Regions from separate parts of the Tuberibacillus sp. Marseille-P3662 genome, predicted to be linked through region 1. Evidence: a T-box and tRNA genes for the amino acid it is inferred to sense, from the RefSeq annotation. Region 1 holds a T-box; the other holds one or more tRNA genes.
What was found. The T-box of region 1 lies ahead of leuS (leucine--tRNA ligase). A T-box ahead of a tRNA ligase gene usually reads a tRNA of that ligase, here a tRNA-Leu.
Positions count from the first base shown of each region.

Region 2: it has a tRNA-Leu gene. The T-box ahead of leuS (leucine--tRNA ligase) is inferred to sense a tRNA for this amino acid. The anticodon was not compared.

Region 1 is NZ_FXBS01000006.1:256,708-260,109, reverse strand. It holds gene leuS (leucine--tRNA ligase) at 1-1,920, opposite strand, end outside; T-box leader at 2,008-2,237, opposite strand; gene B9Y89_RS09780 (MDR family MFS transporter) at 2,309-3,402, opposite strand, start outside.
Region 2 is NZ_FXBS01000003.1:203,211-206,612, forward strand. It holds tRNA gene B9Y89_RS02435 (tRNA-Glu) at 1-42, shown strand, start outside; tRNA gene B9Y89_RS02440 (tRNA-Val) at 108-183, shown strand; tRNA gene B9Y89_RS02445 (tRNA-Met) at 375-451, shown strand; tRNA gene B9Y89_RS02450 (tRNA-Asp) at 472-547, shown strand; tRNA gene B9Y89_RS02455 (tRNA-Phe) at 568-643, shown strand; tRNA gene B9Y89_RS02460 (tRNA-Thr) at 653-726, shown strand; tRNA gene B9Y89_RS02465 (tRNA-Tyr) at 778-863, shown strand; tRNA gene B9Y89_RS02470 (tRNA-Trp) at 871-944, shown strand; tRNA gene B9Y89_RS02475 (tRNA-His) at 958-1,034, shown strand; tRNA gene B9Y89_RS02480 (tRNA-Gln) at 1,041-1,115, shown strand; tRNA gene B9Y89_RS02485 (tRNA-Gly) at 1,120-1,194, shown strand; tRNA gene B9Y89_RS02490 (tRNA-Cys) at 1,218-1,292, shown strand; tRNA gene B9Y89_RS02495 (tRNA-Leu) at 1,330-1,419, shown strand; tRNA gene B9Y89_RS02500 (tRNA-Leu) at 1,423-1,503, shown strand; gene B9Y89_RS02505 (hypothetical protein) at 1,767-2,147, shown strand; gene B9Y89_RS02510 (hypothetical protein) at 2,222-2,428, opposite strand; gene B9Y89_RS02515 (EcsC family protein) at 2,513-3,304, opposite strand.

The DNA of each region.
Region 1 (3,402 bases):
CAACGTGTCTTCTTCAGTCACTAACAACCGCCAAATCCGATCCAAAAAACGCCGCGATCCGTCTACCCCGTCTTCGGACCAAGCAATCGAGGCATCCAAAGGTCCCATGAACATTTCATAGACTCTCAAGGTATCCGCACCGTGCGTTCGTACAATATCATCAGGATTAACAACGTTGCCTTTTGACTTACTCATCTTCTCACTGTTTTCACCCAGGATCATACCTTGATTAAACAGCTTTTGAAACGGCTCTTTTGTCGGTACAACACCAATGTCATATAGTACCTTGTGCCAGAAACGGGCATAAAGCAAATGCAAGACGGCGTGTTCAGCACCGCCAATATAAGTATCGACCGGCAGCCATTTATTCAGCAAATCAGGGTCAGCAAGAGCTGTATCATTGTCTGGGTCAATATACCTTAGGTAGTACCAGCAGCTGCCTGCCCATTGAGGCATGGTATTGGTCTCCCGACGACCTTTTATACCTGTCTCAGGATCAACCACATGCACCCAGTCATCAATGTTGGCAAGCGGCGACTCCCCAGTTCCAGATGACTTAACTTCATTAGCCTCAGGCAAGGTTAGCGGTAATTCTTCTTCAGGCACCGTTGTAACCTGGCCATCTTCCCAATGAATGACTGGAATCGGTTCACCCCAGTACCTTTGGCGGCTGAACAACCAGTCACGCAAACGATACGTGACCTTCTTCTCACCAATACCCTGATCTTCAAGCCACTCTAGCATAGTTTCGATGGCTTCATCTTGATGCATCCCGTCTAGGAATTGAGAGTTAACGTGAGGACCATCACCGGTATAAACCTCTTGACTTAAGTCACCACCGGATACAACCTCACGAATCGGTAAATCAAATGTGGTCGCAAATTCATAGTCACGTTCATCATGCCCCGGGACAGCCATGATTGCCCCTGTACCATAACTCATCAGCACGTAGTCAGCGATCCAGACCGGTAATTTTTCCTCGTTAATCGGGTTTACGACGTAAGCGCCAGTGAATACGCCCGTTTTTTCTTTGGCAAGATCCGTCCGTTCAAGCTCACTTTTTCTTTGCACCTTCGTTTGATAGGCCGCAACGTCAGATCGTTGTTCCGCCGTCGTAATCTGATCCACCAAAGGATGTTCCGGTGACAAAACCGCGTAAGTGGCACCGAATAATGTATCAGGTCGGGTTGTGAAGACTTCAATGGAAGCATCATGATCCGCAAAACCAAACCGAATTTGCGCACCTTCCGAACGGCCGATCCAGTTGCGCTGCATATCTTTGATACTTTCCGGCCAATCAAGATCATCAAGGTCTTCCAAGAGACGATCGGCATAATCGGTAATTTTCATCATCCATTGTTTCATCGGCTTTTGGATCACTTCATGGCCCCATTCACTCTTACCATCAACCACTTCTTCGTTAGCCAAAACCGTTCCAAGATCTGGGCACCAGTTCACAGGAATCTCATCGATGTAAGCTAGACCTTTTTCATATAATTTTATAAAGATCCATTGTGTCCATTTGTAATAATTCGGATCAGTTGTGTTAATCTCTCTAGACCAATCATAGGATAAACCCAGCGATTTAATTTGGCGGCGAAAATTATCAATATTATGCTGGGTGAATTCGGCCGGGTCATTGCCTGTTTTCATCGCATAGCGCTCGGCTGGTAAGCCAAATGCATCCCACCCCATTGGATGAAGGACTTCATAACCTTGCATCCGCTTCATTCTCGCCAAAATATCGGTTGCCGTATAACCTTCAGGATGTCCGACGTGTAAGCCCGCCCCTGATGGATACGGAAACATATCCAAAATATAACTTTTTTCTTTGTCCGTGTGAATATTCGTTTTAAAGGTTTGCTGTTCTTCCCAATAATGTTGCCATTTGGGCTCTATTTTCTTGTGATTATATGGCATGATAGCCCCTCCTTATTGCATCCATCCATAATCTTCGGTATTTATCACCAAAAACATACAAATCAACCTCCCGCCCTTAACAATATTGTTAGGGACGAGAGGTTGATATCACAATCATTGTTTCCCGCGGTTCCACCCTAGTTAATGACGTAGTTCGCCATTCACTCTGGATCCTTAACGCGGACGAGACGTTGATTGCTACGTCAGTCACTCACAATCAAAACTCCGAGGCGAGTTCACGATTCATCCATTGGCTCGCAGCCACCGCCAATTCTCTGAGAAAACATTTCGTTACTACTCCTCATCACCATTTAAAATTATACAAATTTCGATGTTATTTAGTATTCTATGCAATTGTTACACCGGTGTCAAGGCTTTTTCCCGCCGTTTAACTTTGATGAAACTCACCTACATCTTGATTGTAGGCCAGATTTTTTTGTGAAAACCGGTGAAACAATAGTGTCGATCCGATCGCAACGATATATAATAAAATAATGACGACAAAAAGCGGATTCATTCCAAAATAATCGACGATCACGCCACCGAGCAGGGGCCCAAGCATACGCCCAGCCGTCCCTGTGCTATTGACAAATCCTTGGTAGAAACCGGTTCTTCCTTTGGGAGCCAGACGATGAGCCAATGTCGGCACCGCCGGCCAAACTAAGACCTCACCGATTGTTAAGATAACCATAGCCGCCGCAAATCCACTGAACTGTTCGGCTTGAGTCACAACAGCATAAGATATCATAAAAATGACAATCCCCGTTATAATTTGCCGTTTTTCATCTCTCATTTTTGCTACTACAAACTTGACAATGGGTTGTAAAGACACAATCAGAAAACCATTAATCGTCCATAAAATACTGTAGTGTGAGAGACTAATTCCCAGTTCTTGTGTATAAGACGATAAAGTCGATTGCCATTGCACATAGCCAATCCAACATAACACGAATCCCGAACAAAGAATGAGTAAAGCGATGAAATGCCGCTTATGATGAATGGTCGATTCATAATCGGTCACGCTTGAATACATGTACCCGTCATCCACTGAGCGCCCTTCCAATCGTCGATAGGTCGTTAGCGCCAGTAAAAAGAAGCTGAGATAAAAAATACCATTGACCAAAAAAATCAAGGTGAATGATTGACTGGCAATAAATCCGCCTAGCGAAGCCCCTAACGCCACACCTAAATTTTGCGCGACGTACATCGCATTAAAAGGCTTACGCCCACCATCAGGCCATATACTGCCGGCCATGGCATACATCGCCGGCTTAACCAGTCCTGAGCCAAAACCAATCACCATTAATAGCATCATGTAAGAATAGGTGGAGTGGTATGCGACTAACAAAAACGCTGATGTTACTGAAATACAAAGGCCGGTTATAACAGAACGGAAACCGCCCCACTTATCATAAATTGTACCCCCAACAAGATTGCCAATGATTGCACTTCCTTGATTCAGCATAAGAACCAGACCGGCAA
Region 2 (3,402 bases), on a different contig from region 1:
TTCACGGCGGTAACACGGGTTCGAGTCCCGTAGGGGTCACCAATAATTACATAAATTAGCTCTTGCAATTCCGAGCAAAATTTAATATAATTATTAATGTGTCTTTTGGAGGATTAGCTCAGCTGGGAGAGCATCTGCCTTACAAGCAGGGGGTCGCAGGTTCGAGCCCTGCATCCTCCACCATAGAATACAAACATTCATTTATAGAAAGTTCTGAGAAATAACATCATCCGTAATCTTTGTAACGACGCGGGGTGGAGCACTCAAGCAAAGCATCGTCGAGTAGACAGCGCTGAGTATTCACGCCGAGATTGAAAAAGTGAATACGAACAATAACTTCTGAGAAATAACATCATCCGTAATCTTTGTAACGACGCGGGGTGGAGCAGTTCGGTAGCTCGTCGGGCTCATAACCCGAAGGTCGCAGGTTCGAATCCTGCCCCCGCAACCACAATATTTATTTTTACATATGGGTCTGTGGTGTAGCGGTTAACATGCCTGCCTGTCACGCAGGAGATCGCGGGTTCGATTCCCGTCAGACCCGCCATTTTATATGCTTAGTATTATGGCTCGATAGCTCAGTCGGTAGAGCAGTGGACTGAAAATCCTCGTGTCGGCGGTTCGATTCCGTCTCGAGCCACCATTTTAAAATGCCGGCCTAGCACAATCTGGCAGTGCAACTGATTTGTAATCAGTAGGTTGGGGGTTCGAGTCCCTCGGCCGGCATTTCACACTTTTTTATAATAATCATATAATATGTATTGATTGACTTAATACGGAGGGATAGCGAAGTGGCTAAACGCGGCGGACTGTAAATCCGCTCCCTTTCGGGTTCGTAGGTTCGAATCCTACTCCCTCCACCACTAACTTAGGGGTATAGTTTAACGGCAGAACAGAGGTCTCCAAAACCTCCGATGTGGGTTCGATTCCTACTACCCCTGCCACTTTAATGTCACGGCGGATGTGGCGAAGTGGTTAACGCATCGGATTGTGGTTCCGACATTTCGTGGGTTCGATCCCCATCATCCGCCCCATAATGATGGCCCATAGCCAAGCGGTAAGGCACCGGTTTTTGGTACCGGGATGCGCTGGTTCGAATCCAGCTGGGCCAGCCATATTGCGGAAGTAGTTCAGCGGTAGAACACCACCTTGCCAAGGTGGGGGTCGCGGGTTCGAATCCCGTCTTCCGCTCCACTTGATCTTATAATTTCCATTTTGGCGGCATAGCCAAGTGGTAAGGCAGGGGTCTGCAAAACCCTTATTCCCCGGTTCGAATCCGGGTGCCGCCTCCAAGTGATAGACAAGCCTTGGAGTGAAAATAAAACTTACGCCGGGGTGGCGGAATTGGCAGACGCACAGGACTTAAAATCCTGGGGAGGGTCTTCCTCCGTGGGGGTTCGAGTCCCCCCCTCGGCACCATACGCCGATGTGGCGGAATTGGCAGACGCGCACGACTCAAAATCGTGTTCCTCTGGAGTGTGGGTTCGACTCCCACCATCGGCACTTATTTTATAAGCGTAATCAAGACGTTTTTGCAAAAGCAAAGGCGTCTTTTTTTGTTTTAAGGGTTTAAAGATTGGAATAAGCCGCAAAATATTTTTCAAACAAAATTGATTGGGTCATGAACAATAACATGCAAATCACTATCATGGATGTCTTACTTACAGGTCCGGTCTTTATATTTTTATTAACAGCTATAGGGATCGTTATTTTTGCCATTATGAAAACCGATCCAAAAATATTAGAAGCAAAAAGAAGGCTGAAAGATGACAATGAAAGTAATTCAAAAGATTCTAATCATTGGGCGGGATAACAAGAGGGCGCCCATAGAGGGCCTATTGCACAAGTTTATTAGTTTTATTAGTATAGTATTAATCTTATTCGGTTTTGGTATCATTTCCATGTACTTCGTTGAGATAAACCGACAATTGTCATATGAACCTAAGGAAGGGCTTTTCCATTCATTAGGTATTCAATATCGATATCCGTTTTTTCTTGCCTTTTTCTCTTTTTTTGTTGCTGCTGTAATGGAAGGAAAAAAGTCAACAGCGACGATTATTTTCGCCTTTATCGGTATTGTCATTTTAACACTAATATTTTTGTTATATTGTGTATTCAATATGTTTGTATTAATGCCTAGATATTAGCATGTTACGTATATTGTGGGTATTACAGAGACAAGGAGTGAATCGTCCCCCTTGTCTCTTTGGCCAGTTAGCTTTTACTCTTCAGAATCGGAATTTTCCACAGATGCTTGGGCACCCATATGTTCTTTATCTTTTTTATAGCCCTTGTCGAGGTGTCCGGCGTTCTCTATATCACCAGACATGTTGTAACCTTCTACTTCAATATTTGCAGTTGTTCCGTATAGTCCCATTCCGTATAGTTCAGCATTAAACTCTTCCGTATTCTTCTTTTCCTTAGCCATGATTTCACCTCCGTATTCGTAATGTCCCCTGTGAGAATAGAGACTATCCTGGTCCGGAGACATTTAAAAAAGGGAATATGGCATTTAATTAGTTCTCTTTAGCCTTTCAAGAATCCTTCGTTTCTTATAGAGCATTCTTCCTGCTTCAGCAACGTCTTCAAGTGTTGATTTATTGACCATCGCCCCGAAAATGATCCCGGCAATAGGGACGAGTTGAAGGAGTTTCTTCCATCCGAAATGATCCCGATAAGTCATGACAACTTCACGCCATCCCTGCAGTTGAGAAGCGGTTTGCTGCTCCTTATTGTCGGAATGAAAGTCACTTAATTCTTCAATGATTGCTTTCTTCCCGACAATATCAGAAGAAGCAAACTGCAGGCATTTGACGATGAAAATGCGTTCGCTTTTATCTTCTGGGTCATAACCATAACAAATGGCGATTTCCTGCAAGGTCTTCAACGATAAACCGAGCAAGGCCGGGATATCGACGGCAAGGGTGAACATGCCGCCGATACCCGTTGTTGCACCTTGAAAAGTAGCAAACTTTGCTCGTGATTGGCCGTAATCTTCAGCAATTGCATCCATCTTTGATAAAGGTAAACGTGCAATGTCATCAGGCGTCTGTACTCCGTTAAATCGTTCCGTGATTCGATTCTTGCTAATCAAATAGCGACCGCCGGATTGAATATAATAACTGAGCTCATCAATGGCTTGCCCGATTTTCTTTTGGATAAATGCCGGTGTCATCTTATCCAAAAGTTTGAAAGGGAGTCGGCCGAGGCGTTCCCAAAACCAAAGTTTTTTCTGGCTGTTTTCCCACTGTTTAATGTGCTTAAGTTCGTTCTCAAGGTACGCTCGCGATTCCCGCTCGGTCACAACGTTCCCTCCATTACTGTATCATCATCTTTAAGCTTCAGTATAAACAAGATTAAAGTGATTCATCCGTTTCCCAATTGACTCTTTTCGTATGGGGT